DNA from 3 places in the Streptomyces sp. NPDC005485 genome. Region 1 is predicted to be linked to each of the others. Evidence: riboswitches for the same ligand, from Rfam matches in the RefSeq annotation. Region 1 holds a riboswitch; each other region holds the start of a gene.
What was found. A riboswitch is a leader RNA that binds a small molecule or an ion and turns the genes downstream of it on or off. The one in region 1 is predicted to bind S-adenosylmethionine.

Region 1 (6,730 bases):
GGGTCTGGTCGCGGGCCTGGGCGAGCTCCTCGCGCAGCCGCTCCAGCTCGACCCGGCTCTCCTCGTCGGCGCGCTCGGCGTCCGCCCGCTGGGCCTCCTCGCCCGCGGCGGTCACCAGCTTCACCCAGCCGGTGGGGCGCAGCACGTACGCGGCCGCCGCCACGTCCAGCGGGTCGGCGGCCGGGGGCGGCGCGGCCGAGTCGAGGGCCGCGGCCAGTTCCGGCTGGGCCTCGCGGAGCTTCTCGGCGATCCGCTGTCTGAACAGCGGGTCCGTCTCCAGCGCCGCGGCCATCGCGTTGCCCGCGAACTTGGCCCGGCGGGTCGGGGTGAACCGGGCATACTGCCGCAGCGGAGCGGGCAGTTCGGCGACGGTCAGTCCGCCGAAGCCGTCAGAGACGATCTGCACGACACGGCGGCGCACGCCGTCGGGCAGCGGACGGTCGAGCACCTCAGCGGTGCCGTCGTCCGGCTCCCCGCCTGTGGTCTCCACCATCCGTCACCCCAATGCCTGTGCGGGGCCTGCTCCCTCAGGAGCCGGCGCCCGGCCTGTCCACGAGTTCCACCTGATCCACGGCGTTGCACCAGCGGCAGCGCACCGACTCGATGGTCTCACTGACCACCTCACGTTCCTCGACGTTCGGCTCACCGGCCAGGTCGAGGTGTACGTACTCGACGACCTTCGACGAGCGGGTCACGTCGAAACGCGTCAGATTGCCGCAGAGGGTGCAGCGCCACCGGGTCTCGGCGGTGGGCGGGGGAACCGTCATCGTGGCTGGTCGCTTTCCTTCTAGTGTGCGTCCGAACCGGTCGCCCGGTGCGTGTGGCTCGTTACCCTACGGCCTGGCGGGGACTCGACGCTCGGCTGTCCACGGCGGCGAGGCGGTCTGTGCGGTTCGGTCCCGTTACGCCATGCTCTGTTCATGATCGGCAACCGGGGCGGCAGCTGGGGTGCGGCGGTCGGCGGAGCCCTCCGCCGGCAGCCGGCGCCGATGACGTACGCAGTGATCGTCCTGTGCTGCCTGATCTTCGTGATCGGTCCGGCGGCCGGGCTCAATCCCGTCTACGGCACCGGTGACGAACTGCTCGCCGCGCAGCGCGCCTACTTCGCGCGCTGGGGCGTCGTCCCGGCCGAGCTGCTCGGCGGCGCCCCGCGCGCCGCACTGACACCCGCGACGGCGCTCTTCGTGCACGGCAGCTGGCTGCATCTGCTGGGCAACATGCTCTTCCTCTACGTCTTCGGGGCGATGGCCGAGGAACGCATGGGCCACATCGAGTTCGCCCTCTTCTACGTGGGCTGCGGCTATCTGGCCCTGCTGGGGTACGCGGCCGCCAACGCCGGCTCCGCCCAGACACTGGTCGGCGCCTCCGGGGCGATCTCCGCGGTCCTCGGCGCGTTCCTGTACTTGTTCCCCGGGGCCCGGGTGACCAGTCTCTTCCCGTTCCTGTTCTTCCTGCCGCTGCGCTTCCCGGCCTGGCTGGTCCTGCCCTTCTGGGCCGCCCTGCAGTGGCTGGCGGCGGGCCGGGCCGCCCAGGGCCCCGGCGTCGCCTACCTGGCCCACCTGGTGGGCTTCGGTCTGGGCTTCGTCTACGCGTGGGTCCGATTCGGCCCAACCACTAGAGTGAAGGCCTCAGCAGCGGCCCCCGAGGGAGAGAACCAACCGTGATCACCGCGATCGTCCTCATCAAGACCAGCGTGGACCGGATCCCCGAGATCGCCGAGTCGATCGCCGCGCTGGAGAGCGTCAGCGAGGTCTTCTCCGTCACCGGCACCTACGACCTGATCGCGATGGTCCGCGTGAAGGCCCACGACGACCTCGCGGACATCATCCCCGGCCAGATCAGCAAGATCCCCGGCGTCGAGGCCACCGACACCCACGTCGCGTTCCGTACGTACTCCCAGCACGACCTGGAGGCGGCGTTCGCGATCGGTCTGGACTCCTGACCTGCTGAACACCGCCTCACAAAGGCTCAGACCGCCGGCACGCAGCGCCCGCCCTCGGTCCGGTACTGCCACCGCGCACCGTCGCGGACGAGCTCCTTCACCGCGCGCACGAAACGCTCCACGTGCTCGTCGGGCGTACCGGCGCCGAAGCTGACGCGGATGGCGTTGAGGGACTTCTCCCCGGGCGCCGCCTCGGGGGCACCGCACTCGCCCTGGGTCCCGGGGTCGCTGCCCAGCAGGGTGCGGACCAGCGGGTGCGCGCAGAACAGGCCGTCGCGGACGCCGATGCCGTACTCGGCGGAGAGCGCGGCGGCGAAGTGCGAGCTGTTCCAGCCCTCGACGACGAAGGAGAGGACGCCGACGCGCGGGGCGTCGTCGCCGAACAGCGAGAGCACACGCACCTCGGGAACCTCGGCGAGGCCCTCGCGGACCGTGTCGATCAGCTGCTGCTCGCGGGCGACCAGGGTGTCGAAGCCGGCCTCGGTCAGGGCCTTGCAGGCCGACGCGATGGAGTAGACGCCGATGACGTTCGGGGAACCGGCCTCGTGGCGGGCGGCCGTGTCGTGCCACTCGACGTCCACTCCCCCGTCCTCGCGCCGCGCGACCTTGCGGCTGGCGCCGCCGCCCGCGAGGTACGGCTCGGCAGCACGCAGCCAGTCGGAGCGGCCGGCGAGGACGCCGGAGCCGAAGGGCGCGTACAGCTTGTGCCCGGAGAAGGCGACCCAGTCCACGTCGAGGTCCTGCACGGACACCGGGTGGTGCGGGGCGAGCTGCGCGGCGTCCAGGACGATGCGGGCGCCGTGCGCGTGGGCGGCGGCGGCCAGCTCGCGCACCGGCCACAGCTCACCGGTGACGTTCGAGGCGCCGGTGACGCAGACGAGGGCCGGGCCGTAGGGGTCGCGGTCGGCGAGGGCGCGCTCCAGGGTGGCGACGGCCTCGCCGGGGGTGCGCGGGGCGTTCAGGTACGTCACCCGGGCGTCCCGCCAGGGCAGCAGCGAGGCGTGGTGCTCGGTCTCGAAGACGAAGACCTGGCAGTCGGCCGGGAGAGCGGCGGCGAGCAGGTTGAGGGAGTCGGTGGTGGACCGGGTGAAGACGACCTGGTCGTCCTCACGACAGTCCAGGAACTCGGCGACGGTCACGCGGGCGTTCTCGAACAGGTCGGTGGACAGCTGCGAGAGGTACCCGGCGCCACGGTGCACGCTGCCGTAGTAGGGGGCGTACGCGGCGACGTCGTCCCACACCCGCTGGAGCGCCGGGGCGCTGGCCGCGTAGTCGAGGGCGGCGTAGGTGACCTCGCCACCGGTGACGAGCGGGACGGTCACATCCCGGCCCAGAACGGGCAGAGGGGTGCAAAGGGTCTGGTCGATGGCAGCGATGGAGACAGACATGGCGAACTCCCGTGAGAGGCAGGCGAAGTCACTGCGCGAGCACCCGTCGACGGGTATGGCTCAGCGCAGGAGGAGGTGAAAAGAAGGGTGCGGAAAAGGGGCTCCGAAAAGCCCTATCGCATTCGCTTGCTCACGAGACTGCTCCCTTGAGGACCAGGACCCCAGGGATGCGCCACTCGAAATGAGTGCGCAAGGGTCCGCGCTTGCCGTAGACCTCGCTGCCTACGGCCTGGTCTTCACCCGGGGCACCCCGCCACGGACGGAGGGTTGCCGGACAGTCGGCCGGGGCCTCATGACTGTCGCTCATGACCTGGTACAGCATCTTGCCACACGATCTTCGACGCGCAAGGCGCAGTCCAGGATCCGGACTGCGCCTCGCGTCACATCGCGTACGGCTCAGGCGTTGCTGGCCGCCACCCACCGCTCCAGGACCCGCTTGGCGGCCCCGGAGTCGATGGCCTCGGCCGCCTTCTCCATTCCGGCGCGCAGCTGGTCCGCGAGGGTTCCGTCGCCCGGCGAGAGAGCCACCAGCGCGGCCGCCGAGTTCAGCAGCACCGCGTCCCGTACGGGGCCGGTCTCGCCGTTCAGCAGCCGTCGGGCGACCTCCGCGTTGTACGAGGGGTCGCCGCCGCCCAGCGCCTCGACGGGGACGAGGGCGAGGCCGGTGTCGCGCGGGTCGAAGGACTCCTCGCGCACCTTGCCGTCCCTGACGACCCAGACGTGGGAGGTGGCGGTGGTCGTCAGCTCGTCCAGGCCGTCGTCACCGCGGAAGACGAGCGAGGAGTTGCCGCGCTCGGCGAGGACGCCGGCCACGATGGGCGCCATGCGGGGGTCCGCGACGCCGACGGCCTGCGCCTTCACCCGGGCGGGGTTGGTGAGCGGGCCAAGGGCGTTGAACGTCGTACGGATGCCCAACTGGCCGCGTGCGGCGGCCACATGACGCAGCGCCGGATGGAACTTCACGGCGAAGCAGAAGGTGATCCCGGCCTCCTCGGCGACCTCGGCGACCCGCTTCACACTCAGGTTCAGGTTGACGCCGAGCTTCTCCAGTACGTCGGAGGAGCCGGACGCGGAGGACGCGGCGCGGTTGCCGTGCTTGACGACCTTGGCGCCCGTACCGGCCACGACGATCGCCGACATGGTGGAGATGTTGACGGTCTTGGCGCCGTCGCCCCCCGTTCCGACGATGTCGACGGTCTCGCCCGGCACCTCGATCACGTTCGCGTGCTCGTACATCGTCCGGACGAGCCCGGTGATCTCCTCGACGGTCTCGCCCTTGGCGCGCAGCGCGACCATGAAGCCGGCGATCTGGGCGTCGGTCGCCTCGCCGCGCAGGATGCGGTCCATCGCCCAGGCGGTGTGGTCCGCGCTCTGGTCACGGCCGTCGAGGAGGCCGTTCAGCACCTCGGGCCAGGAACGGCCCGCCGCGATGTCGCCTCCAGCGGGGGTCACAGCACTCATTGCCGCTCCTGGGTTCGTAGACACGTACAAGCTGGGTCCACCCTATCCAGGGCCGCGGACGGCAAAGAGCCCCGTCCATGAACTGGACGGGGCTCCTGCCGTGGCGATCAGTACCGCTGGGCGGGGATCAGTGGTGGCCGTGGCCGCTCGTGATCTCCTTGTACTCCTCGACGGTGGGCTTGGGGATCTGGTTGTTCTCCCCGTAGTAGCCCTTGCTGAGCTTGGCGCGCAGCTTCTGCGTGCCGCTCACCTTGCGCTCGACACCGTTCTCGTCGACCGTCGGGCCGATCTCGGCGGGCCGGTACTGCTCGTGCGCGGTGAGGGTGTGCAGCGCGTCCTGGCTGAGCGGCTCGTGGATCTCGACGAACTCACCGTGCGGCAGGCGCTTGATGATGCCCGACTCGCGGCCGTGCAGCACCTTGTCGTGGTCGCGACGCTGGAGGCCGAGGCAGATCCGCTTGGTGGCGATGAACACGAGCACCGGTACGACGAAGAACGCGATCCGGACGAACCAGGTGATCGAGTTGATCGACAGGTGGAAGTGCGTGGCCCAGAGGTCGTTGCCACCACCGACGAGCAGGACGAAGTACCAGCTGATCCACGCGGCACCGAAGGCCGTGCGGGTCGGGACGTTGCGCGGGCGGTCCAGGATGTGGTGCTCGCGCTTGTCGCCGGTGACCCAGGACTCGATGAACGGGTAGACCGCGATCGCGACCAGGACCAGCGGGAAGATCATCAGCGGGATGAACACGCCCAGGACGAGCGTGTGACCCCAGAGGTTGATCTCCCAGCCCGGCATGACACGGATCAGGCCCTCGGAGAAGCCCATGTACCAGTCGGGCTGGGCGCCGGTGGACACCTGGTCCGGACGGTAGGGACCCATGGCCCAGATCGGGTTGATCGAGGCGATCGCCGCGATGACCGCGATGACACCGAAGACCAGGAAGAAGAAGCCTCCGGCCTTGGCCATGTAGACCGGCAGCAGCGGCATGCCGACGACGTTCTTGTTGGTCTTTCCGGGGCCCGCGAACTGCGTGTGCTTGTGGTAGAAGACCAGGATCAGGTGGCCGACGACCAGGCCGAGCATGATGCCCGGCAGCAGCAGTACGTGGATCGAGTAGAAGCGGGCCACGAAGTCGCCGCCCGGGAACTCTCCGCCGAAGAGGAAGAACGACAGGTACGTGCCGACGATCGGCACGGACAGGACCGCGCCTTCCATGAAGCGGACACCGGTTCCGGAGAGCAGGTCGTCCGGGAGCGAGTAACCGGTGAAGCCGGTGAACATGCCCAGGACGAACAGCAGGAAGCCGAACAGCCAGTTGACCTCACGGGGCTTGCGGAACGCACCCGTGAAGAACACGCGCATCATGTGCACGAACATGCCGGCGAGGAAGATCAGCGCCGCCCAGTGGTGGATCTGCCGGATCAGCAGACCACCGCGCACCTCGAAGGAGATGTGCATGGTCGAGTTGAACGCCTCGGACATCAGCTGACCCTGCAACGGGACGTAGCTGCCGTCGTACACCACCTCGTTCATCGAGGGGTGGAAGAACAGCGTCAGGTACACACCCGTGAGGATGATGATGATGAAGCTGTAGAGGCAGACCTCACCCAACATGAACGACCAGTGGTCGGGGAAGATCTTGCGCATGTTGGACTTGGCCAGGGAGTAGATCCCCAGACGGCCGTCGGCCCAGTCGGCCACCCGCTCACCGGCGGGCGCCTTCTCGCGCGAACGCGAGTCGGAGGTGGTGGTAGTGCTCATCCGCGCTCCCAGAATGCAGGACCGACGGGCTCTTCGAAGTCGCCGAGCGCCTCGAGGTAGCCGTCTGCGTTCACACCGATGCGCAACTGCGGCAGGGCGTGACCGGCCGGGCCGAAGATCACTCGGGCACCGTCGGAGAGGTCGAAGGTGGACTGGTGGCACGGGCAGAGGACG
Region 2 (6,730 bases), on a different contig from region 1:
GTGGCAGCTGCGGCGTAGCGATTGGCGGGACGGGCCAGCCCCAGCAGGCCGCGCAGGGTGTCGGCCTCGTAGGCAGTGCGGAAGAGGCCCCGGCGCTGGAGTTCGGGGACCAGGCCCCGGGTGATTGCGGGCAGGTCGTGCCCGGCGACGGCGGGCCGCAGCCGGAAGCCGCTCAGCCCCTCCTCCGCCAACTCCTGCAGCAGATCGGCGAGTTGGGTGGGCGTACCGGCGAAGATGCGGGCGTCACTGGTGTACGGCTCCCCCGCCAGGGCGTCGAGACGTGCGCGGCGGTCCTCCGCGGCGGTCTGCTCGTCGTCCAGGAAGACCACCAGGTCACCGAAGACGTGCAGGAGTTCACCGGCGCGTCCGGCCGCCTCCTGCTCGGCGCGGATCTCGGCGACGATCGCCCGGGCGTGCGCGGCGTCCTGCGGGGTGACGTAGCCGACTTCAGCCTGGCGGGCCACCAGCCGGTACGGCACGGTCTGGTGGGCGAGGGCGGTGACCAGCGGCTGGCCCTGCGGCGGGCGCGGGGTGATGGAGGGGCCCTTGACGCTGAAGTGCCTGCCCTCGAAGTCGATGTAGTGCAGCTTGTCGCGGTCGACGAAGCGGCCGGTGGCGACGTCCCGGATCTCCGCGCCGTCCTCCCAGCTGTCCCAGAGCCGACGCACGACCTCTACGTAGTCGGCGGCCTCGTCGAAGTGGTCGGTGAGCCGCTCCTGACCGGCCGGGGTCCGCAACTCCGCCAGGTTCAGCGGCGGGAAGGTGCGGCGGCCGAAGTGGTCGGCCTCGTGCGGGCGGGCGCTGATCTGTACGCGCAGGCCCGCGCGGCCGGTGCTGACGTAGTCGAGGGTGGCGATCGCCTTGGAGAGGTGGAATGGCTCCGTGTGGGTGGCGATCACGGTCGGGACCAGGCCGATGTGCCGGGTGAGGGGGGCTATGCGGGAGGCGGTCAGGACGGCGTCGAGACGGCCGCGGACCTGGTCGGTGCGGCCGTCGAGCTCGCCGTAGTGCGAGGACTGCAGGCCGAGTCCGTCCTCGAGAGTGACGAAGTCGATCAGGCCGCGTTCGGCCTCGGCGACCAGGTCGGCCCAGTAGCCGGCGGTGAACAGGTCCCGGGGGCGGGCGACTTGCTCGCGCCAGGAGGCGGGGTGCCAGCCGGCGCCGTCGAGGGCAACGGCAAGGTGCAGGTGGGAAGCGGGAGTTGGGGACACGAAGGTGCCTTCCTGGAGGTCCGTACGAGATCGCCGGCCCGCGGGAGTGGGGGCGCACGGCGGCTGAGGAAACGGGGTCAGGAGCTACAGAGGGAGCCGGCCACGCGCTGGAGGTCGATGTGGGGCCGGGAGTGGAGGCGGACGGCACGCAGTACACGGGGCACGCGTCGCACCTCCGTCCGAGTGGTCCAAGCACTCACCTTCGACAAGGACAACGGCACGGCTATGCCGTTTCTTCCAGAACGGCGGCCCCGGTGTGCCGGACGAGCGAGAAGACGGTACGGCGGCGCAGGGTGAACCCGACCGACTCGTACAGCCGGATCGCGTTCGCGTTGGTGGCCGCAGCGTGCAGGAAGGGGCGTTCGCCGCGCTCCTTGATGCCAGCGGCGACCGCGCGGACCAGGCGGGTGGCCAGGCCTCGGCCGCGGTGGGCGGGGTCGGTGCACACGGCGCTGATCTCCGTCCAGCCGGGCGGGTGCAGCCGCTCCCCTGCCAGGGCGATCAGCCGGCCCTGGTGGCGGATGCCGAGGTAGGTGCCCAGTTCGACGGTACGGGGCAGATAGGGGCCCGGCTCAGTGCGGGCGACCAGATCCAGGATCTCGGGCACGTCGTCGGGGCCGAGCCGCACGGCCTCCGGGTCGGGCTCCGCGCGCAGGGCAGTGTCCACGAGTTGGACGCCGTGTCCGGTGCGCACGACCTCCCAGCCGACCTGCGCCTCGCTCACGCCCCGCACCGCGGCGGTGCCGCCGGGGCCGACGAGTGCGGCGAGGTCGGCCCAGGCGCGCGGGTCGTCCTTGTCGGAGACGGCGTGGAAGGGGGCCACGTCCTGCTGGTATCGGACGGCGTGGGCGATGGGAGTCCCCCCGCTCGAGCGAAGTCGAGAGTGGGGGAGTTCGGCGAAGGAGGCGTGCGGGCCGGTGAGCGCGGCCCAGGCGGGGTTGTCCAGGATGTGCGAGGAGCTGGCGTCGAGAGCGATGACGGACATGGCGTGGCGGTCTCCGGTGTGCGGCTCGGGTTGGCGTGCCGGCGACTCCACCGCGGGGCGGCGGCCGAGTCCCCGGCACACGGTGGTCAGGAGTTGTCGAGCGGCAGTCCGGGCGGGTTGACCTCGGACTTGGCTACGGCCTCGTTGGAGAGGTTGTAGGCCTTGAGCCACTCGGCGTACTGACCGTTCTTGATCAGGTAGTTGATGGCGTCCGCGAGCGGCTTGGCCAGGCCGCTGTCCTTCTTCGCGGTGGCCGCGATCAGGCCCTGCAGACTCGCGCCGGCGCCGGAGTAAGTACCCGCCGTACGCGTGGCGTTGGGCGTGGTGGCCACCTGCCGGTTGTGGTACGCGATGCCGGGGTTGGGGCCGAAGTACGCGTCGATCTTGCCGCTGGACAGAGCGAGGTAGACGCTGTTGCTGTCCTGGAAGTACTTGACGGTGAGCTTCTTGCCCTCCTTGGCCAGCTTCGCCTTCCATTCCAGGAGGATCTTCTCCTGGTTGGTGCCGGAGCCCACGGAGACCGTCTTGCCGGCGAGGTTCTCGTAGTTGCCGTCGAAGTTCCAGGTGCTCTTCTTCGGCACGGTGAAGGCGAGGTTGTCCTGCCGGTAGGAGGCGAACTCGTACTTCTTCTTGCGTTCCTCGGTGTCGGTGACGTTGGAGAAGGCCACGTCGACCTTGCCGCTGTCGATGCCGACGAAGAGGTTCTCCCAGGTGGAGTTCTTCACCTCGGGCTTGAGGCCGAGGACGGTGGCGACGAGGCGGCCGAGGTCGGGCTCGGCGCCGGTGAGGGACTTCTGGTCGCTGCCCACGTAGGCCAGCGGCGGGAAGCCGGCCGGCAGGGCGCCGATGCCGATCTCCAGCTTGCCGCTCCTCCTGACGGCGGCGGGCAGTTCGGCACTGAGGGCCTTGACCTCGGAGACCTTGACGGACGTCTGGTGGGCGGCGCCGTTGGAGACCTGGCCGATGACGACCTCGCCGGACTTGGCGGCGGCCTGGGTGGAGGTGGCCGCGTCGCTGTTGCCACCGCAGGCGGCGAGCCCGGTGGCCAGGGAGGCGATGGCGGTCGCCGCAGTGATGCCGCGTATCAGGCTGCGTCGGGTGAACTGGGTGGGCATGGCCGTTCCTTGTCGCTGGAGATGATGAGGGTGACGTGGGGGGACGTCTACTGGGGGCGGCGGTCAGAGGACCTTGCTGAGGAAGTCCCTGGTCCGTTCGTGCCGCGGCTTGTCGAGGACCTCGGAGGGCGGGCCCTGCTCGATGATCTTGCCGCCGTCGATGAAGACGACCCGGTCGGCGATCTCGCGGGCGAAGCCGATCTCGTGGGTGACGATGACGAGGGTGGTGCCGCTGGTCGCCAGGTCCTTGATGACGGCGAGGACCTCGCCGACCAGTTCGGGGTCGAGGGCGGAGGTGGGCTCGTCGAAGAGGATGACGCCGGGGCGTAGGGCGAGGGCGCGGGCGATGGCGACGCGCTGCTGCTGGCCGCCGGAGAGCTGGCGCGGGTAGGCGCCGGTCTTGTCGGCGAGGCCGACGCGGCCGAGTAGTTCGCGGGCGAGCTCCTGGGACTCGGGCTTGCTGAGCCTGCCGGTGGCAACGGGGGCGGCGGCCACGTTGTCCAGGACGGTCAGGTGCGGGAAGAGGTTGAAGTTCTGGAAGACGAAGCCGATGCGGCCGCGCTGGGTGAGGATGGCCCGCTCGCTCAGCTCCTTGAGCTGCTCGCCGTGCCGCTTCACGCCGATCGGTTCGCCGTTGATGCTGACGTAGCCGATCTCGGGCTTCTCCAGGTGGTTGATGACCCGCAGCAGGGTGGACTTGCCGGAGCCGGACGGGCCGAGGATGACGGTGACCTCGCCGGGGCGGACGGTCAGGTCGACGCCGTCCAGCACTCGGTGAGTGCCGTACCACTTGTGCACGTCGTGGACCTCGACGGTGGCGGCCTCGGCGTCCGCCAGGGCTTCGAGCGTCTTGGCGGTCATACGGCGGCCTCCCGGCGGATGCGGGCCCGCAGGTCGGTGAGACCGGTGCGGAGCTTCTGCAACGGAGTCGGCGGCAGGGCGCGGGTGGCACCGCGGGCGTAGTACCGCTCGACGTAGAACTGGACGACGGAGACGACGCTGGTCAGGATCAGATACCAGACGGTGACGACCAGCAGCAGCGGCACGATGTCGCCGGGGTAGGTGGAGCCCATGGTCTGCGCGGAGCCGAACAGGTCGAGCAGGGAGACGTAGAAGACGAGCGAGGTGCCCTTGATCAGGCCGATGAGCTGGTTGACGTAGTTCGGGACGATGGACCGCAGGGCCTGTGGAAAGACGATCCTGCGGAACTGGTAGCCCTTGGGCAGGGCGAGCGCAGCCGCCGCCTCGTGCTGGCCCTGGTCGACGGACAGGATGCCGCCGCGGACGACCTCGGCCGCGTAGGCGGCCTCGTTGAGGCTGAGGCCGATGACGGCGACGACCATGTCGGTGGCGAGTCTCGACTCGTCGAAGGAGAAGAAGGCCGGCCCGAAGGGAACACCGATGCTCACCGTCTTGTACAGGGCACTGAAGTTGTAGAGGAAGATCAGCACCACGATGAGCGGGACGGAGCGCAGCGCCCACACGTAGGTCCAGCTGACCGCGCGCAGCACGGGGCTCTTCGACAGCCGGGCCAGGGCGAGCACGATGCCGCCGACCAGGCCCAACACCGCGCTGTACGCGGCGACTTCAAGGGTGATCACGAGGCCGTCGAGGATGGTGGGCCGCAGGAACCAGTAGCTCCAGCGGTCCCACTGGTAGAAGGGGTTGGTGACCAGTCCGTGCACGAACTGGGCGATCAGGACCAGGACGACCGCGGTGGCGATCCAGCGCCCTGGCCGCCGCAGCGGCAGAACGCGCTGGGCAGTGAGGGCTTTCGACGGTTCGTCGGCGGTCGGCGCCTCGGGACGGGTGATGGTGGCACCAGGGGGTTCACTCATGGTGGGCTCCGGCTGGGTGGGTACACCCGGGAAGCGCGGCGGCATGCGGGGGCGCACACGACGGCGAGGTACCGGGGGCGGGGAGGACAACGGCACACCGCAGAGGCGGTGTTCGTCAGGGAGTGCGGGGGCTGCGGGGAGGTGTCAGCCCCGACAGCGGGCACAGCCCGGTGCGGTACACAGTGCGCTGTTCACGCGGAGCAGATCGACAGCGCGATCGGCGACGAACACGTTCGCGTACGACCGCACGCAGCCCTGGGAGCGGCGTGCGGCCGTCCTGGGAGCTGCGTACATGGCGTCACCGTCACTGTTCCGGCCCTGTGGGCCTCGCGCTTACCGAAACTTCTTCGGTCCGGTCGTCACCTGGGGCACCCCACCGCGGTGCGAGGGTTGCCGGTCAGCTAGCCAGGGCTTGTCGCTGACGCTCATGACCGTTCTGAGCCGTAGTTAAGACAATTGCCTGAACGAATGTCAACGCCGGTCCACCAGGTGGAACGGCTAACGGGCTGAGTGTGCCGCCCAGTCCAGGATCTGGACGGCTGCACCGGCGGCCTCCAGGCCATGGCAGCGGGCGTGGTGACGGCGTTCGATGCCCCCGAGGTCAAGGTGGCCGCCGAAGGCCGGATGCGCGGCCATGCGGCGGGCGTAGGCCCACAGGGTCGGATGGTCGGCGATGCGCTGGACAGCACAGGCGTCGAGGTGGTTTCGGTGCACCGTGTCGAGTTGGACCAGCGCGGCCCACAACTCGACGTCAGCGGCGGTGATTTCGTCGCGGATCAGGTACGTACGTCCTTCGAGCCAGCGTTCCAGGGCGCTGAGCGTTTCCAGCAGCGTGGTCAGTTCCACGTCACGTTCCACCGGCCCACCACCGGCCGATCCCGCGCGCTGTGCGGCCTGTTCGATGCCCTGCGCGCACATCCGCTCGACCGCCTCGATCTCCGACTCCGCGCCGCACGGGTAGAGCGAGAGACGGTCACCGCCGAAGCGGCGGTCGAGGTCGCGCATGATGTCCGGGGCATGGGTGCTGACGATCCGTCCGGACCAGTCGTCGCTGAGCACCGGCGCGACGGCCGGACCGGTGTAGCGGTGGGCGCTGGCCTCGTACAGCGACCGCAAGGCCGAGTGGCCGCCCTCGGGGCTGTCGGGGACGGCCGGCAGGAAGGTGGCCGGACAGACGGTGTCCAGGCCGAGCAGGCTGTGGGTGATGGCGATGCGCAGGCCGTCGGGACAGGCGGTCGACAGATGGAGGCGGTAGCGGCCCGGAACTGCGTAGTGGCCGCTGCGTGCGTCCCGGCCGATGCGGCCCCGGAAGACGGGCGCGGCTCGATCGGAGGCGTGGGCGGCCAGCGGTGTCACGGTCATGACTCTCCCCAGGAGCGGGCGCGGACGTACGCGCGGCGGAAGCGACGTTGGTCGAGGGAGCGGGGCTCATCCGTGCGCGCCGGAGGCGTGAGCCCCGCTCGCGGGGCGCCGCCGGCACAGGATGGGCGCGGCTCAGCCCTGGGGGCTGATCGCGCTGCAGACACGCAGCAGATCGATGTGACGGCGGGAGGTCAGAAGAGGCGAACGGCTCACTCGGAC
Region 3 (6,730 bases), on a different contig from region 1:
GGCGTTCTCCAGCTTGAGGCCGACCTCCTCGGAGATGACCTCGCCGCCCGTGAGGATGGCGATGTCGCCGAGCATGGCCTTGCGGCGGTCACCGAAGCCCGGGGCCTTGACGGCGACGGACTTGAAGGTGCCACGGATCTTGTTGACGACCAGGGTCGACAGGGCCTCGCCCTCGACGTCCTCGGCGATGATCAGCAGCGGCTTGCCGCCCTGCATGACCTTCTCCAGGAGCGGGAGCAGGTCCTTGACGTTCGCGATCTTGGAGTTCGCGATCAGGATGTACGGGTCGTCGAGGACGGCCTCCATACGCTCCATGTCGGTGGCGAAGTACGCCGAGATGTAGCCCTTGTCGAAGCGCATACCCTCGGTGAGCTCCAGCTCCAGACCGAAGGTCTGGGACTCCTCGACGGTGATGACGCCTTCCTTGCCGACCTTGTCCATGGCCTCGGCGATGAGCTCGCCGATCTGGGTGTCGGCGGCGGAGATGGAGGCCGTGGAAGCGATCTGCTCCTTGGTCTCGACATCCTTGGCCTGCTCAAGGAGGGCACCGGAGACGGCCTCGACGGCCTTCTCGATACCGCGCTTGAGGGCCATCGGGTTGGCACCGGCGGCTACGTTGCGCAGGCCCTCGCGGACCAGCGCCTGCGCCAGAACGGTCGCCGTGGTCGTACCGTCACCGGCGACGTCGTCCGTCTTCTTGGCGACTTCCTTGACCAGCTCGGCGCCGATCTTCTCGTACGGGTCCTCGAGCTCGATCTCCTTGGCGATGGAAACACCATCGTTGGTGATCGTGGGGGCGCCCCACTTCTTCTCGAGGACGACGTTGCGGCCCTTGGGGCCAAGGGTGACCTTGACGGCGTCGGCGAGCTGGTTCATCCCGCGCTCGAGACCGCGCCGTGCCTCCTCGTCGAACGCGATGATCTTGGCCATGTGAAGTGGTCCTCCCGGACTGGGGTGGAATCTCCAGGACCGCGCCCGCGCCCGCGACGGACGGCCTGCCGGCCTCGTGGTTCCTTGCCCCACTTGGCCTGCGAGCCTCACCGACCCGGTCCTCGTTATCACTCTCACCTTCAGAGTGCTAACGCCAATGATTAGCACTCGCCCCTGCCGAGTGCAAGCGGCTCGGGTTGATCCCCAGGTGAGCAGGGGGGCGCGTGCGCGGGGCGCGGGGCCGTCCGCCCGCATCCCTGGGCACGCCGAAGGGCTCGTACCCCTGGAGGTACGAGCCCTTCGTCACGTCGCTGTTTGTGTTCAGTCGGCGCGTGCTTCAGCCGGCAGCCAGTCGGACCATGTCCGCCTGCGGCCCCTTCTGACCCTGCGAGATCTCGAACTCGACCCGCTGGCCCTCTTCAAGGGTGCGGTAGCCGTCCATCTGAATCGCGCTGTAGTGGACGAATACATCCGCACCACCGTCGACCGCGATGAAGCCGTACCCCTTCTCCGCGTTGAACCACTTGACGGTGCCCTGAGCCATGCCTAACTCCCCTATTACTGGCCCTTGCACAGATCCACACTTCGTGGATCCGGGTCAGACCTCACCCCCCAACGGTTGGGGGTGTGCGCCGGAACGCGTCGACCGCGGCTGAATGTATCTGTCCAACTGCCGTCTGCAACAGGTCAATCGGACGAGAATTCTGGGCATGACCGATCGGGAAAATGCGGAGAATTTGCGCAGATTCAGGGCAAGTCGGGCCCCATAAATGCCATAAACGGCTAGAAATGATGGGGCACTTTGGCTGCTTCTTATCGGGTGTCGGGCGAGAACTCATATGCGCCCGGCATGAGGACGACTCGGAAAGCGAAGCAGGTTCCCCAACTGTACCGCGCTCAACCATACAGAATTGCCCCCTCCGTTTCTCTTACGGAGAGGGCAATTCGATGAACAATGAGTGACAGCCGTTACCGAAGGTAACGAAAGGGGCGGTCAGCCTCCGGCGACGGCCGGGATGATCGAGACGCCCGCGCCGTCCGGCGTCACCGTCTCCAGACCCTGCTCGAAGCGGACGTCGTCGTCGTTGACGTACACGTTGACGAAGCGGCGCAGCTTGCCCTGGTCGTCGAGAACGCGGGCGGCGATGCCCGTGTGGTTCTTCTCCAGGTCGGCGATGACGTCGGCGAGGGTCGCGCCCTCGGCGCTCACCTCGGCCTGGCCGCCGGTGTAGGTGCGCAGGATGGTGGGGATGCGGACGTTGACGCTCATGATGCGAGGCCAGCCTCTCGGAAGGAGTCCAGGTTCGGGCGGATGGTCGCGGTCAGGCCGGTGCCGGCCACCGCGTCCAGGGTCTTGAGGCCGTCGCCGGTGTTCAGCACGACGGTGGTCAGGGTCGGGTCGAGCAGACCGTTCTCGATCAGCTTCTTCGCGACACCCACCGTCACGCCACCCGCCGTCTCGGCGAAGATGCCCTCCGTCCGCGCGAGCAGCTTGATCGCGTCCACGACCTGCTCGTCGTTCACGTCCTCCACCGCACCGCCGGTACGGCGTGCGATGTCGAGCACGTACGGCCCGTCGGCCGGGTTGCCGATGGCGAGCGACTTGGCGATGGTGTTCGGCTTCTGCGGGCGTACGACGTCGTGGCCGGCCTTGTAGGCGACGGACACCGGCGAGCAGCCCTCGGCCTGGGCGCCGAAGATCTTGTACGGCTTGTCCTCGACGAGGCCGAGCTTGATCAGCTCCTGCAGCCCCTTGTCGATCTTCGTGAGCTGGGAGCCGGAGGCGATGGGCACCACGAGCTGGTCGGGCAGCTGCCAGCCGAGCTGCTCGCAGATCTCGTACGCCAGGGTCTTGCTGCCCTCCGCGTAGTACGGGCGCAGGTTGACGTTGACGAAGCCCCAGCCCTCGCCGGCCGGGTCGCCGATCAGCTCGGAGCAGAAGCGGTTCACGTCGTCGTAGTTGCCCTCGATGCCGACGAGCTCGCCGCCGTAGATCGCGGCCATGACGACCTTGCCCTGCTCCAGGTCGTGCGGGATGAACACGCAGGAGCGGAAGCCGGCCCGGGCGGCGGCGGCGCCGACGGCGCCGGCCAGGTTGCCCGTGGAGGAGCAGGAGAGGGTGGTGAAGTCGAACGCGCGCGCCGCCTCGATGGCCTGCGCGACGACGCGGTCCTTGAAGGAGTGCGTCGGGTTGCCGGAGTCGTCCTTCACGAACAGCTTGCCGGCGTCGACGCCCAGCTCGCGGGCCAGGTTGTCGGCCTGGACGAGCTTGGTCCAGCCCGGGTTGATGTTCGGCTTCTCCGCCACGTCGGCCGGGACGGGAAGCAGCGGCGCGTAGCGCCAGATGTTCGCGGGGCCGGCCTCGATACGCTTGCGGAGTTCTTCGGTGTCGTAGGCCGAGAAGTCGTACGCGATCTCGAGGGGGCCGAAACACTCCTCGCAGGCGAAGACCGGGCCGAGGGGCACACGGTGTCCGCACTCGCGGCAGGAGAGCGCCGCGGCGGGACCCAGATCGACGGAGTTCGTGGTGCCTGCAGTGGTGATCGTGGTGTCTACATCAGTCTGCGCAGCCATGGAGGCGAGGCCCTTTCTCCTCATCTTCCTCACGGCGCACTTCGCCGTGAGACGGATTTGGCACCTTCCCTAGTCGGGAGCCTCGCTGCGACGACGTCGATGACGTGCATGTCGTACGAGAACCGACTGGAGGGTTGCCGGGGCTTCAACGGGCCGTATCCCTCTGCCCCTCTGGATGAGCGGTATTCGATTGTTGATCTCTGCTACGCGGTGGCGACCCCCGACATGCGATGGTCATCCGCGTTGTTCAAGACTGTAACCGAAGGCCAGGACAGTTGAGATAGTCGTCCGAACCGCGAGATGGATCACATGGTCGAGGGATCATGGGGTCAGACAGTGAGGAGCCGCAGACTGTGCTGGAAGAAGTCGAGCGGTGGCTGAGTACCCGCTCCTGGTCCGTTTCCGACCGCCCGCTGCACCGGCTCGTCGCCGCGAAGCGTGCCACGAACTCCTCGGTGAGCGTCGTGCTGCCCGCGCTGAACGAGGAGGAGACGGTCGGTGAGATCGTCGCGGTCATCCGCCATGACCTGATGCACCAGGTGCCCCTCGTCGACGAGATCGTCGTCGTCGACTCCGGCTCGACGGACCGCACCTCCGCGGTCGCCGCCGCCGCGGGGGCCCGGGTGGTGCACCGGGACGAGATACTCCCGCGCATTCCGGCCGTGCCCGGCAAGGGCGAGGTCCTGTGGCGGTCGCTGCTGGTGACCGGTGGGGACATCGTCTGCTTCATCGACGCGGACCTGAAGGAGTTCTCGTCGGACTTCGTGTCGGGGATCGTCGGGCCGCTGCTCACCGAGCCGGGCGTGGACCTCGTCAAGGCGATGTACGACCGTCCGCTGGGCTCTGCCGCAGGTCAGGGCGGCCGGGTCACGGAACTCATGGCGCGCCCGCTGCTGAACATGCACTGGCCGCAGCTGGCCGGCTTCGTCCAGCCGCTCGGCGGGGAGTACGCCGCCCGCCGCTCCCTGCTGGAACAGCTGCCGTTCCCCGTCGGGTACGGGGTGGAGCTGGGCATGCTGGTCGACGCGCTGCACCTGGTGGGGTTGGACGCGCTGGCCCAGGTGGACGTGGGTGTGCGCAAGCACCGCCACCAGGACGGACAGGCGCTGGGCCGCATGGCCGCCGCGATCTACCGCACGGCGCAGCTGCGGCTGGCCCGCGGGCATCTGATCCGCCCGTCCCTCACCCAGTTCGAGCGGGGCAGGGAAGGCTTCGAGCCGCGCACGCACTCGGTCGACACCGAGGAGCGGCCGCCGATGGCGGACATCGCGGAGTACCAGTCACGCAGAGTGGCGTGATCGGGCGGTTGTATACGTCCTGCCGTATCGCTTCCGTACGTTTGAGCGTTTCCGAGCCGGGCTAGGTTGAGGCGTATGGCTTCTGCGCACGGTGCTCATCGGATTCTCGTCGCGTCCAACCGGGGCCCGGTCTCGTACTCGCTGGACGAGACCGGGGAACTCACCCCCAGGCGCGGTGGGGGCGGGCTGGTCTCCGGGCTCTCGGCGATCGGGCCGGACGCGGGCGCCCTGTGGGTGTGCTCGGCGCTCGGTGACGGGGACCGCGAGGCGGTGCGGCGCGGGGTCGGCGAGGACGGCGTACGGATGCTGGACATCGACGCCGACGTGCACGCGGACGCGTACAACGGCATCGCGAACTCGGTGCTGTGGTTCGTCCACCACCTGCTGTACCAGACGCCGCTGGAGCCCGTCTTCGACGCGGAGTTCCGGCGCCAGTGGGCGTCGTACGAGACGTACAACCGTGCCTTCGCGCGGGCGCTGGCCGACGAGGCGGCCGAGGGTGCGGCGGTGCTCGTGCAGGACTACCACCTGACGCTGGTCCCCGGGATGCTGCGCGAACTGCGCCCCGACCTCAGGATCGGCCACTTCTCCCACACCCCGTGGGCGCCGGTCGACTACTTCCGCATGCTCCCCGACGACATCGCCGAGCAGGTTCTGCACGGCATGCTGGGCGCGGATCGGCTCGGCTTCCTGACGCGGCGCTGGGCGGACGCGTTCACCGCCTGCGCGGACGCCCTCGTGGGCGGGCTCGGCGGCACCCGGGTCGGGGTGCACGGGCTCGGCGCCGACGCCGACTTCCTGCGCGCCCGCGCGCACCAGGCGGACGTCGGCGAGCGGATGGCCGCGCTGCGCGAGCAGATCGGGCGGGGCCCGGACGGTGAGCGCCGCCGGACCGTCGTGCGGGTGGACCGCACGGAGCTGTCGAAGAACATCGTGCGCGGGCTGCTGTCCTTTCGGCAGCTCCTGGAGGACGAGCCCGCGTGGCGCGAGCGGGTCGTGCACGTGGCGTTCGCCTACCCCTCCCGGCAGGACCTCGCCGTGTACCGCGACTACACGGCCGAGGTGCAGCGCCTGGCGGATGAGATCAACTCCCGCTACGGGACGCCGGGTTGGACCCCCGTGGTGCTGCACGTCAAGGACGACTTCGCCCGCTCGCTGGCCGCCTACCGGCTCGCCGACGTGGCGCTGGTCAACCCCGTCCGGGACGGGATGAACCTGGTCGCCAAGGAGGTCCCGGTGGTCTCCGACGAGGGGTGTGTGCTGGTGCTGTCCCGGGAGGCGGGGGCCTACGAGGAGCTGGGCGAGGACGCGCTGACCGTGAACCCGTACGACGTGATCGGCACCGCGCGGGCGCTGCACGAGGCCCTGACGATGCCGGCGGGCGAGCGCGCGGAACGCACGAAGCGGCTTGCCGCGGCGGCGACTGCGCTGCCGCCGGCCCAGTGGTTCCTGGACCAGCTGCACGCGCTGGAGGCCCCTACAGCGGGCTGATGGCCGCCGCCAGGTCCGCCAGCAGTCGTACTACTCCCCCCGGGCCGTCGACCACCAGGTCGGCGCGCTCGGACAGTTCCGTCACCTCCGAGCTGCCGCTGCACACGAGCAGGCCCGGTACGCCGTCGGAGCGGAGTTTGTCGACGGCGGCGAAGGCGGGGAGGTCTCCGAGGTCGTCGCCGCCGTAGAGGACTGCTTCGGCGCCGAGTTCGCGGACGTACTCCAGCAGTGCGACGCCCTTGTCCATGCCGGGTGGGCGCAGTTCCAGCACCATCCGGCCGGGTTCGACGATCAGGCCGTGCCGGGAGGCGAGGTCGGCGAGGGGCTCGCGGAGGGCTTCGAAGGCGGCCTGCGGATCCTGGGCGCGGCGCGTGTGGACCGCCACCGCGCGGCCCTTCTCCTCGATCCAGGTGCCCTGCCAGACGCCGATGCGGTCC

Region 2: linked by a shared signal. The riboswitch ahead of ABZS97_RS13450 (amino acid ABC transporter permease) and the one ahead of ABZS97_RS31205 (aminotransferase class V-fold PLP-dependent enzyme) in region 1 are both predicted to bind S-adenosylmethionine.
Region 3: linked by a shared signal. The riboswitch ahead of thrC (threonine synthase) and the one ahead of ABZS97_RS31205 (aminotransferase class V-fold PLP-dependent enzyme) in region 1 are both predicted to bind S-adenosylmethionine.

Annotation. Positions count from the first base shown of each region.
Region 1 covers NZ_JBEXDZ010000117.1:2,562-9,291, forward strand. Annotated here, with positions in the region: gene ABZS97_RS31185 (NYN domain-containing protein) at 1-493, opposite strand, end outside; gene ABZS97_RS31190 (hypothetical protein) at 528-767, opposite strand; gene ABZS97_RS31195 (rhomboid family intramembrane serine protease) at 921-1,664, shown strand; gene ABZS97_RS31200 (Lrp/AsnC ligand binding domain-containing protein) at 1,661-1,942, shown strand; gene ABZS97_RS31205 (aminotransferase class V-fold PLP-dependent enzyme) at 1,969-3,330, opposite strand; SAM riboswitch class IV at 3,525-3,641, opposite strand; gene trpD (anthranilate phosphoribosyltransferase) at 3,727-4,791, opposite strand; gene ABZS97_RS31215 (cytochrome bc complex cytochrome b subunit) at 4,919-6,556, opposite strand; gene ABZS97_RS31220 (Rieske 2Fe-2S domain-containing protein) at 6,553-6,730, opposite strand, start outside.
Region 2 covers NZ_JBEXDZ010000031.1:23,671-30,400, reverse strand. Annotated here, with positions in the region: gene ABZS97_RS13475 (LLM class flavin-dependent oxidoreductase) at 1-1,211, opposite strand, end outside; gene ABZS97_RS13470 (putative leader peptide) at 1,289-1,375, opposite strand; gene ABZS97_RS13465 (GNAT family N-acetyltransferase) at 1,435-2,196, opposite strand; gene ABZS97_RS13460 (ABC transporter substrate-binding protein) at 2,283-3,311, opposite strand; gene ABZS97_RS13455 (amino acid ABC transporter ATP-binding protein) at 3,375-4,172, opposite strand; gene ABZS97_RS13450 (amino acid ABC transporter permease) at 4,169-5,149, opposite strand; SAM riboswitch class IV at 5,474-5,582, opposite strand; gene ABZS97_RS13445 (glutathione S-transferase C-terminal domain-containing protein) at 5,648-6,511, opposite strand; gene ABZS97_RS13440 (putative leader peptide) at 6,644-6,730, opposite strand, start outside.
Region 3 covers NZ_JBEXDZ010000102.1:19,783-26,512, forward strand. Annotated here, with positions in the region: gene groL (chaperonin GroEL) at 1-930, opposite strand, end outside; gene ABZS97_RS28940 (cold-shock protein) at 1,268-1,474, opposite strand; gene ABZS97_RS28945 (MoaD/ThiS family protein) at 1,925-2,200, opposite strand; gene thrC (threonine synthase) at 2,197-3,504, opposite strand; SAM riboswitch class I at 3,522-3,686, opposite strand; gene ABZS97_RS28955 (glucosyl-3-phosphoglycerate synthase) at 3,858-4,802, shown strand; gene ABZS97_RS28960 (trehalose-6-phosphate synthase) at 4,878-6,293, shown strand; gene otsB (trehalose-phosphatase) at 6,280-6,730, opposite strand, start outside.